One region of the Streptomyces corchorusii genome, then DNA from elsewhere that is predicted to be linked to it. Evidence: riboswitches for the same ligand, from Rfam matches in the RefSeq annotation. Region 1 holds a riboswitch; the other holds the start of a gene.
The links. Region 1 has a riboswitch for glycine ahead of gcvT (glycine cleavage system aminomethyltransferase GcvT). Riboswitches for the same ligand answer to the same signal wherever they lie in the genome.
Positions count from the first base shown of each region.

Region 1 (5,366 bases):
CGCCTTGAGGGCCTCGGCGTCGTAGGACGGCTTCAGCGCCTCGGCGATCACGTCCGCGACCTCGGCGAAGTCCTCGGCCGCGAAGCCGCGGGTCGCCAGGGCCGGCGTACCGATGCGCAGACCCGAGGTGACCATCGGCGGGCGCGGGTCGTTCGGGACGGCGTTGCGGTTGACCGTGATGCCGACCTCGTGGAGCCGGTCCTCGGCCTGCTGCCCGTCCAGCTCGGACGCGCGCAGGTCCACCAGGATCAGGTGCACGTCCGTGCCGCCGGACAGCACGTTCACGCCGGCCTCGCGGGCGTCCGGGGCCGTCAGGCGCTCGGCGAGGATGCGGGCACCCTCCACCGTACGACGCTGGCGCTCCTTGAACTCCTCCGAGGCCGCGACCTTGAAGGACACCGCCTTGGCCGCGATCACGTGCTCCAGGGGACCGCCCTGGAAGCCCGGGAAGACGGACGAGTTCAGCTTCTTCGCGAAGTCCTTCTTGGCGAGGATGATGCCGCCGCGGGGGCCGCCCAGCGTCTTGTGGGTGGTGGAGGTGACCACGTCGGCGTACGGCACCGGGTTCTCGTGCAGACCGGCCGCGACCAGGCCCGCGAAGTGCGCCATGTCGACCCACAGGTACGCGCCGGCCTCGTCGGCGATCCGGCGGAACTCGGCGAAGTCCAGCTGCCGCGGGTACGCCGACCAGCCCGCGATGATCACCTTGGGGCGGTGCTCCTTGGCGAGCCGCTCGACCTCGGCCATGTCGACCAGGCCGGTCTCGGCGTCCACGTGGTAGGCGACCACGTCGAACTGCTTGCCGGAGAAGTTCAGCCGCATGCCGTGGGTCAGGTGGCCGCCGTGCGCCAGGTCCAGGCCGAGGATGGTGTCCCCGGGCTGGGCCAGCGCGAAGAGGGCCGCCTGGTTCGCGGAGGCGCCGGAGTGGGGCTGCACATTGGCGTACTCGGCGCCGAACAGCTCCTTGACCCGGTCGATGGCGATCTGCTCGGCGACGTCGACGTGCTCGCAGCCGCCGTAGTAGCGGCGGCCCGGGTAGCCCTCGGCGTACTTGTTCGTCAGGACCGAGCCCTGGGCCTCCATCACCGCGAGCGGCGCGAAGTTCTCGGAGGCGATCATCTCCAGGGTCGACTGCTGACGGCGCAGCTCGGCGTCGACCGCGGCGGCGATCTCCGGGTCCAGCTCGTGCAGGGGCGTGTTCAGGACAGTCATACGGCTACGACTCCTCAGCCGGCGGAAAAGGCGGTGTACTCGTCGGCGGAGAGCAGGTCGGCCGGCTCCTCCGCGACGCGTACTTTGAACAGCCAGCCACCCTCGAAGGGGGCGGAGTTCACCAGCGACGGGTCGTTGACGACGTCCTCGTTGACCTCGGTGACCTCACCGGTGACCGGGGAGTACAGGTCGGACACCGACTTCGTCGACTCCAGCTCGCCGCAGGTCTCGCCCGCGGACACCGTGGAGCCGACCTCGGGGAGCTGGACGAAGACGACGTCACCGAGCGCGTTGGCCGCGTGCTCCGTGATGCCGACCGTCGCGACGCCGTCCTCGGCGGCCGACAGCCACTCGTGCTCCTTGCTGTAGCGCAGCTGCTGGGGGTTGCTCATGGCCTGAATTCTCCTGTACGCGCGAGGGTGCTGATGACGGGGTGACTAAGGAAACCGCTGGTGAGCGGGGGAATGTGCGCAGAGTCACGCCCCGGCCACGGGACCGGGGTCCCCGGGCGGGCGCGACCGCGGCCGGTGTCTACTTCCGGCGCTTGTAGAACGGCAGTGCCACGACCTGGTACGGCTCGTGGGTGCCCCGGATGTCCACGCCGACGCCCTCGGTGCCCGGCGCCGCGTGCGCGGCGTCGACGTAGGCCATGGCGATCGGCTTGCCCAGGGTGGGGGAGGGAGCGCCGGAGGTGACCTCGCCGATCACCTCGCCGCCGGCGACGACGGCGTACCCGGCGCGCGGCACCCGGCGGCCCTCGGCGACCAGGCCGACCAGGACCCGCGGCGGGTTCTCCTGGGCCCGGGCGGCGGCCTCGGTGAGCGCCTCGCGCCCGACGAAGTCGCCCTCCTTCTCGAACTTGACCACGCGGCCGAGCCCGGCGTCGAAGGGGGTGAGGGAGGTGGTCAGCTCGTGCCCGTACAGCGGCATGCCCGCCTCCAGGCGCAGGGTGTCCCGGCAGGACAGCCCGCACGGGACGAGCCCGGCGCCCTCGCCGGCCTTGGTGAGCGCCTGCCACAGCTCGACCGCGTGCTCGGGCCGCACGAACAGCTCGAAGCCGTCCTCGCCGGTGTAACCCGTGCGGGCGATCAGCGCCGGGACGCCGGCGACCGTGCCGGGCAGGCCGGCGTAGTACTTCAGGCCGTCGAGGTCGGCGTCGGTGAGGGACTTCAGGATGCCGGGGGACTCCGGGCCCTGCACGGCGATCAGCGCGTAGGCGTCCCGGTCGTCCCGGACCTCGGCGTCGAAGCCCTCGGCGCGCTCGGTCAGGGCGTCCAGCACCACCTGGGCGTTGGAGGCGTTGGCCACGACCATGTACTCGGTCTCGGCGAGCCGGTAGACGATCAGGTCGTCCAGGATGCCGCCGTCGGCCTGGCAGATCATGGTGTAGCGGGCGCGGCCGACGCCGACGGAGGCGATGTCGCCGACCAGGGCGTGGTTCAGGACCGCGGCTGCCTGGTCGCCGGTGACGGTGATCTCGCCCATGTGGGAGAGGTCGAAGAGACCGGCCCGGGTCCGCACGGCGAGGTGCTCGTCGCGCTCGGAGCCGTAGCGCAGGGGCATGTCCCAGCCCGCGAAGTCGGTCATCGTCGCACCGAGCGCGCGATGTACGGCATCGAGCGCGGTGTGGCGGAGTTCAGTGCTGCTCATCGGACGGTCGTCTCCCAAGGCGAGCGGACAGGCGAGGAACGTTCCTCCCCATCTGTCATCGGAACCTGAGAGGTTCGCCACGACCGCCACAGGGACGATCAGGGCTTGCACCTTGGGTGGAGCCACTGACACAGCGGCCCGCTTTTCAGATGTGCCTCGCCCGCGCGGTAACGGGGCCTGAGAGATTCAAGGGAGGGACTTGCTCCTTCGGCGTCCCAGCCCGGGGCTGGGAACTCTCCCGCGCGGATTCAAGCGGCCGGTATGCAGTTGGCGGGCACATCATTGCACGCCGCTCCCCGCCCATCCAGAGCGCGCTCCTTGTGACCGAGCTGTGGCAGAACGCACACGTACCTCCTACCGTTGCCCATTACCTTCTCTTTACAGAGAACGGGCATGGGGATGACCAAGCCCACTGGGGAGGACGATCACGGTGAACAGGACATCGGCCTACGCCACCGACGCCGGCATCGCGGTGCCGGGACGGCCCTCCGCCCAGGCCCGCGGGCGCCGCGCGGACGGTCCCGCCCCGGTCGTCCGCGACCTGCGCGACCGCGCGGGCCGCAGCCCGCACGCCCTGCTCTTCGGCCCCCGCGACCTGGTGGTGATCACCGGTCTGCCCGGCAGCGGCAAGTCCACCCTGATGCACCGCGCGGTCACCGGCCACCGCGTCGACTCCCAGGACACCCGGGACCGCTGGGACGCCCGCGTCCCCCGCTCCGTCCCGTACGCGCTCTACCGCCCCCTGGTCCGCCTCGCCCACTACGCCGCGCTGCGCAGGGCCCTGCGCACCGGCGAGGGCGTCGTCGTGCACGACTGCGGCACCCAGCCCTGGGTGCGCGCCTGGCTGGCCCGCGAGGCCCGGCGCCGCGGCGCCACCCTGCATCTGCTCCTGCTCGACGTCAGCCCCGAGACCGCCTGGGCGGGCCAGCGCGAGCGCGGCCGGGGCGTCTCCCGCTACGCCTTCCGCCGCCACCGCCGTACGACCGCCCGGCTGCTGCGCGCGGTGGAGAAGGGGGCGCTGCCCGCCGGCTGCGGGGCGGCGGTGCTGCTGGACCGGGACGCGGCGGACGTCCTCAGCCGGGTCGGCTTCGTTCGGTGAGGCACTGTCACAGCCACCCGCTAGCCTTCTTGCTCACAGCAGTGGTTCCCAGCAGGCGGTAGGCAGATGGACTTCCCGGCGGACATCCCAGCGGACTTCCCGGCACAGGCGCACCCCCACCCGCACGGCGGTTGGCCCGGCAACGAGCTGGAGGAGGTGCTGTCGGCCTCCCTCGGCATCCCCTCGGCGGGCGACCGGATCATCGAGGTCATCGGCCGCAGCTTCCTGTGGATACCGCTGCCCAACGGCGGTGGCCCGCACAGCGGGCCGCTGGACCTGCCCACGATGGAGATCGACGGCCAGGTGTACGTCCCGGTGTTCAGCTCCGAGGAGCAGCTGCGCCAGGCGGCCGGTCCCCACATGTCGTACACCATCGCCCCCGCCGTGGAGTTCGCGCGCGGCCTGCCGCCGCAGGCGGGCATCGCGGTGAACCCGGGCGGTGTGGTCGGCATCCCGCTGCCGCCCGGCGCCGTGGCCGAGCTGTGCCGCGCCGGCCGCACCCCGCTCGACGGGCCCAACGCCGGCGGCCGGGTCCGCCTCTTCGAGCCCGACTGGCAGGACGATCCGGTCGACTTCCTCTCCGCGGCCTCCGCCGAGTTCGCCGAGACCGGCGTGGTCCTCACCGCCCGCCGCTGCCTGGCCGCCATCGAGACGGCCGACCCGGTGATGTTCGTGGGCGTGGAACTCTCCCAGTGGGAGGGCGACATCCGGACGCTGCCCCTGGACGCCCTCGGCAGGGCCCTCGGCCGGGTCCCGGTCAAGTGGCCGGTCAACCTGATCCTCATGGACGTGGCCGAGGACCCGGTCTCCGACTGGCTGAAAACGAACGTCCGGCCCTTCTACCAGTACGGCCACTAGGGTCCTTCGTTTGGATCAGGCCGGCGCAGGGGGCGCGGGGCGCCGCGCGGGAACCCACCACCACCCGCACCCGCGCACGAACAGAAGGCCCCGAGCCACTGGGCGCTTAAGCTGTCTCCAAACGCGGGGCACGGAGTAGAAGGGCCGGTACAACAGGTGAGCGCGAGCCACAGCGGCAGCGTCGAGCACATGCTGCGCCAGGTCACCCCGGGACGCTACGACGCCTACGAGGCCCTGCTCCGCGCCCTCGCCACCCCCTCCTCCGGCCAGATCTGGATGCTCCTGTGGCACGGCCAGGCCGGCTCCCCGGACGCCCAGTACGGGGACATGGAGGTGGACGGCTCCCACTACGCCCCCTGCGTCACCTCCGCCCAGGAACTGTCGGCCAGCGGCTGGAACCGCTCGTACGAAGTGGTCGACGGCCTGGACGTGGCCCGCACCCTCTACCCCGACCACTACGGCCTCTGGCTCAATCCGCACGCCCCGGGCGGCGGAGTCGGCATCCCCTGGCTGGACCTGCGCCGCATCGCCACCGGTCTGGACCGCC
Region 1 covers NZ_KQ948358.1:314,169-319,534, reverse strand. Annotated here, with positions in the region: gene glyA (serine hydroxymethyltransferase) at 1-1,212, opposite strand, end outside; gene gcvH (glycine cleavage system protein GcvH) at 1,227-1,604, opposite strand; gene gcvT (glycine cleavage system aminomethyltransferase GcvT) at 1,744-2,862, opposite strand; glycine riboswitch at 2,905-3,017, opposite strand; glycine riboswitch at 3,018-3,113, opposite strand; gene AQJ11_RS22495 (AAA family ATPase) at 3,293-3,961, shown strand; gene AQJ11_RS22490 (enhanced serine sensitivity protein SseB) at 4,028-4,819, shown strand; gene AQJ11_RS22485 (enhanced serine sensitivity protein SseB C-terminal domain-containing protein) at 5,009-5,366, shown strand, end outside.

Region 2 (5,366 bases), on a different contig from region 1:
GAGCGGTCCGTACCCGCCCCCGAGCTCGCGACCGCGCTCAGGCGGGGGTCATGCCCATCCCGGCAGCGCGGTGGAGCACGCTCCGCAGCTGCCGACGGCGGTGCCGAACGGCGGAGGGGTGGCGTCCATGGCGTCCGAGGAGATCGGCTACCGCGGGCCCACGGCCTGCGCGGCTGCCGGCATCACCTACCGGCAGCTCGACTACTGGGCCCGCACCGGTCTGGTCGAGCCCAGCGTACGGCCCGCCTACGGGTCGGGCACCCAGCGTCTGTACAGCTTCCGGGACGTCGTCGTCCTGAAGATCGTGAAGCGGTTCCTGGACACCGGGGTGTCCTTGCAGAACATCCGCACGGCCGTCCAGCACCTCAGGGAACGCGGTTTCCGCGACCTGGAGCGGATGACCCTGATGAGCGACGGCGCGACCGTGTACGAGTGCACCTCGCCGGACGAGGTGCACGCCCTGCTCCAGGGCGGTCAGGGCATCTTCGGGATCGCTGTCGGCGTGGTGTGGCGGGACGTGGAAAGCGCCCTCTCCCAGCTGCACGGCGAGCGCATCGACACCGGCGAGACCCTGGTCGGGCACAACCCCGCGGACGAGCTGGCGCGGCGCCGCAACCGGGCGGTCTGACCTCCGGCTCCGGCCGCCGGCCCTCTCGCGGGGCGCCCCGGCCGCACGGCGTTGTCAGTGCCGTGGTGCAGCATCGGAGATGTGAGAAACGCGCCCACGATCCTGCATCTCGACATGGATGCCTTCTTCGCCTCGGTGGAGCAGGCGTCCAAGCCGAGCCTGCGCGGGAAAGCGGTGGTCGTGGGCGGGCTCGGACCGCGCGGGGTGGTGGCGACCGCGTCGTACGAGGCACGGGTGTTCGGGGTCCACTCGGCGATGCCCATGTCCCAGGCGCGCCGGCTGGCACCCAACGCCGCGTACCTGGTGCCGCGCTTCACCCTGTACCGGACGATCAGCGAGCAGGTGATGGCGCTGCTGCGGGAGCTGTCACCGCTGGTGGAGCCGCTGAGCCTGGACGAGGCGTTCGTGGACCTGGAGGCCGGGGGAGCGGCCTGGGACGGGGAGTCGGCGCGGCGGGCCGGGGAGAAGCTGCGCGCGGACATCCGGGCGGTCACCGGGCTCACTGGATCGGTGGGGCTCGCCGCCTCCAAGATGCTCGCGAAGATCGCCTCCGAGCAGGCCAAGCCGGACGGCCTGCGGCTGATCGAGCCGGGCACGGAGCGGGCGCTGCTGGCGCCGATGCCGGTGCGCACCCTGCCGGGGGTCGGACCGGCCACCGGGGACCATCTGCGCCGGGCCGGGATCACCACGGTGGAGGAACTGGCGGAGGCCGGCGAGGACGAGCTGGTCCGGCTGCTCGGCAAGGCGCACGGGCACGCGCTGTACGCCATGGCCCTGGCCCGGGACGAGCGGCCCGTGGTGGCCGAGCGGGAGACCAAGTCGGTGTCGGTGGAGGACACGTACGACGTGGACATCCACGACCGGCTGCGGGTCGGTCTGGAGGTGCAGCGGCTGGCCGACCGGTGTGTGGGGCGGCTGCGCCAGGCCGGGCTGTCCGGGCGGACCATCGTGCTGAAGGTGCGGCGGTACGACTTCTCCACCCTGACCCGCTCCGAGACGCTCAGGGGGCCCACGGACGACCCCGTGGTCATCCGCGAGGCGGCGGCGCGACTGCTGGACTCCGTGGACACCACGGGCGGGGTGCGGCTGCTCGGGGTGGGGGTGTCCGGGCTCGCCGACTACACGCAGGAGGACCTGTTCGCGCAGGCGATACCCGTGCCCGCGGCGAAGGAGCCGGAGAAGGATGCGGTGGAGGCTGTCGTGGAGCGGGCGGAGCCGGTCGAGCGGCAGTGGCGGGCCGGACAGGACGTGCGGCACGCGGAGCACGGGCACGGGTGGGTGCAGGGGAGCGGGCTGGGGCGGGTGACCGTGCGGTTCGAGACGCCGCACTCCCCTCCGGGGCGGGTGCGGACGTTCTTCTCCGACGATCCCGCGCTGGAGTCCGCCGATCCGCTGCCGTTGGTCCCGGATTCCTCCCACCCGGCCGAACGTCCCGGTCCGCCCGACCGCGGCCGTCGCACGGCTCCGTCCCGGCCCCCGGAGGACCTCGCGGCTCAGGCCTCCTCCGACCCCGCCAGCTTGCCGAAGTCGCGGTCCGGGACCTTGGGGGGTGAGGCCACGTCGAGGCCGTAGTGGTGGTAGAGCTGGAGCTCCTGTTCGGGGGAGAGGTGGCGGCCCACGCCGAAGTCGGGGGCGTCCTTGATGAGGGAGCGGTCGAAGGGGACGTGCAGGGTGCCCTCGACGAGTTCGCTGGGCTCCAGCGGCACGAAGGCGTCCCGGGAGAACAGGCCGGTGCGTATGGCCGCCCATTCGGGCACGCCGGTCGCGTCGTCCAGGTACACCTCGTCGATGGTGCCGATCTTGGTGCCATTGCGGTCGAACGCCTTGCGGCCGATCAGGTTGCGTGGATCGATGTCGGTCTGCACGGTCCCTCTCCCTCCACGTGGTCGCAACTCATCCGTAAGCACTACAAAAGAGCACATTCAAGGAGGCGGCCACTCGAAGGCCCCGGTGTTGACCTCGCTGGTAGGCTGACAGCGGCTGTCGACCCCGTGCGGGAGAGTCCTCCGACCACCTCGGAGGCGCCGAAGGAGCAAATCCTCCCCGGAATCTCTCAGGCTCACGTACCGCACGGACGAGGTCACTCTGGAAAGCAGGGCGGATGTCGACGGCTTCCGCTCTCACCGACGGGGAAAGCCGGTGCCCACGGGCGTCCGGTGAAGCTCTCAGGTCGAGATGACAGAGGGGGAGGCCGTCGGGGTACCCGCGCCGTGGTGCCCCTCGCAGGTCGCGTCAGACCAGGAGGCCTCCGCAATGACCGCCCATCGCATTCCGCTCTCCGAACTCGAAGCGGGCACCCCGTTCGAGCAGCGCCACATCGGGCCCGACCAGGAGGCGCGGGCCAAGATGCTCGCGCAGGTCGGGTACGGCTCGCTCGACGAGCTGACCGCCGCCGCGGTGCCGGATGTGATCAAGAATGCCGACGCCCTGGACCTGCCGGGCGCCCGCACCGAGGCCGAGGTGCTCGCCGAGCTGCGCTCGCTCGCCGACCGCAACCAGGTCCTCGGCTCCATGATCGGCCTGGGCTACTACGGCACCTTCACGCCCCCCGTCGTCCTGCGCAACGTCATGGAGAACCCGGCCTGGTACACGGCCTACACGCCGTACCAGCCGGAGATCTCCCAGGGCCGCCTGGAGGCCCTGCTGAACTTCCAGACGATGGTCGCCGAGCTGACCGGTCTGCCCACCTCCGGCGCCTCCCTGCTGGACGAGGGCACCGCCGCCGCCGAGGCCATGGCGCTCTCCCTGCGCATGGGCAAGAACAAGAAGGGCCTGTTCCTGGTCGACGCGGACGCGCTGCCGCAGACCATCGCCGTGATCCAGACCCGCGCCGAGCCGACCGGCGTCGAGGTCGTCGTCGCCGACCTCGGCGACGGCATCCCGGCGGACATCGCCGAGCGCGAGATCAGCGGCGTGCTGATCCAGTACCCGGGCGCCTCGGGTGCCGTACGGGACATCAAGCCCGTCATCGACCAGGCGCACGAGCTGGGCGCCCTGGTCACGGTCGCCGCCGACCTGCTCGCGCTGACCCTGCTGACCTCGCCGGGCGAGCTCGGGGCGGACATCGCCGTCGGCACGACCCAGCGCTTCGGTGTGCCGATGGGCTTCGGCGGCCCGCACGCCGGCTACATGGCCGTACGCGAGAAGTTCGCGCGCAGCCTCCCCGGCCGGCTCGTCGGCGTCTCCGTCGACGTCGACGGCAACAAGGCCTACCGCCTGGCGCTCCAGACCCGTGAGCAGCACATCCGCCGCGAGAAGGCCACCAGCAACATCTGCACCGCCCAGGTGCTGCTCGCCGTGATGGCCGGCATGTACGCCGTCTACCACGGGCCGGAGGGCCTGCGGACCATCGCCCGGCGCACGCACCGGTACGCCACGATCCTCGCCGAGGGGCTGAAGGCCGGTGGCGTGGAGATCGTGCACGGCGCGTACTTCGACACCCTCACCGCGCGGGTGCCCGGCAAGGCCGCCGCGGTCGTCGCCGCCGCCCGGGAGAACGGGGTCAACCTGCGCCTCGTCGACGCCGACCACGTCTCGGCGGCCTGCGACGAGACCACCAACCGGGCCCAGCTGGCCGCCGTCTTCGCCGCCTTCGGTGTCGAGGGCGACATCGAGGCGCTGGACGAGACCGCCGAGGACACCCTGCCCGAGGCGCTGCTGCGCACCGACGCCTACCTCACCCACCCGGTCTTCCACCAGCACCGCTCCGAGACCGCGATGCTGCGCTACCTGCGCAAGCTGGCCGACCGCGACTACGCGCTCGACCGCGGCATGATCCCGCTGGGCTCCTGCACCATGAAGCTCAACGCGACCACCGAGATGGAGCCGGTCACCTGGCCCGAGTTCGGGCAGCTGCACCCCTTCGCACCCGTCGAGCAGGCCCAGGGCTACCTCGCGCTCATCCACGAGCTGGAGGACCGCCTCGCCGAGGTCACCGGCTACGACAAGGTCTCCCTCCAGCCGAACGCCGGCTCCCAGGGCGAACTGGCCGGTCTGCTCGCCGTACGCGGCTACCACCGCGCCAACGGCGACGAGCAGCGCACCGTGTGCCTCATCCCGTCCTCCGCGCACGGCACCAACGCGGCCAGCGCCGTGATGGCCGGCATGAAGGTCGTCGTCGTCAAGACCGCCGAGGACGGCGAGATCGACGTCGAGGACCTGCGCGCCAAGATCGAGCAGCACCGCGACGAGCTGGCGGTGCTGATGATCACCTACCCCTCCACGCACGGTGTGTTCGAGGAGCACGTCGCCGACATCTGCGCCCAGGTGCACGAGGCGGGCGGCCAGGTGTACGTCGACGGCGCCAACCTCAACGCGCTCGTCGGCCTCGCCAAGCCCGGCCACTTCGGCGGTGACGTCTCCCACCTGAACCTGCACAAGACGTTCTGCATCCCGCACGGCGGCGGCGGCCCGGGCGTCGGCCCGGTCGCGGTCCGCTCGCACCTGGCGCCGTACCTGCCGAACCACCCGCTCCAGCCGGAGGCCGGCCCCCAGACGGGCGTGGGCCCGATCTCGGCCGCCCCGTGGGGCAGCGCGGGCATCCTGCCGATCTCGTGGGCCTACGTCCGTCTGATGGGCGGCGAGGGCCTCAAGCGGGCCACGCAGGTCGCGGTGCTCTCCGCGAACTACGTCGCCAAGCGCCTGGAGCCGCACTACCCGGTGCTCTACACCGGCCCCGGCGGCCTCGTCGCGCACGAGTGCATCATCGACCTGCGCCCGCTGACCAAGGCGACCGGCG
Region 2 covers NZ_KQ948364.1:8,243-13,608, forward strand. Annotated here, with positions in the region: gene AQJ11_RS31460 (MerR family transcriptional regulator) at 1-628, shown strand, start outside; gene AQJ11_RS31465 (DNA polymerase IV) at 710-2,200, shown strand; gene AQJ11_RS31470 (PRC-barrel domain-containing protein) at 2,122-2,493, opposite strand; glycine riboswitch at 2,613-2,707, shown strand; gene gcvP (aminomethyl-transferring glycine dehydrogenase) at 2,882-5,366, shown strand, end outside.
Region 2: linked by a shared signal. The riboswitch ahead of gcvP (aminomethyl-transferring glycine dehydrogenase) and the one ahead of gcvT (glycine cleavage system aminomethyltransferase GcvT) in region 1 are both predicted to bind glycine.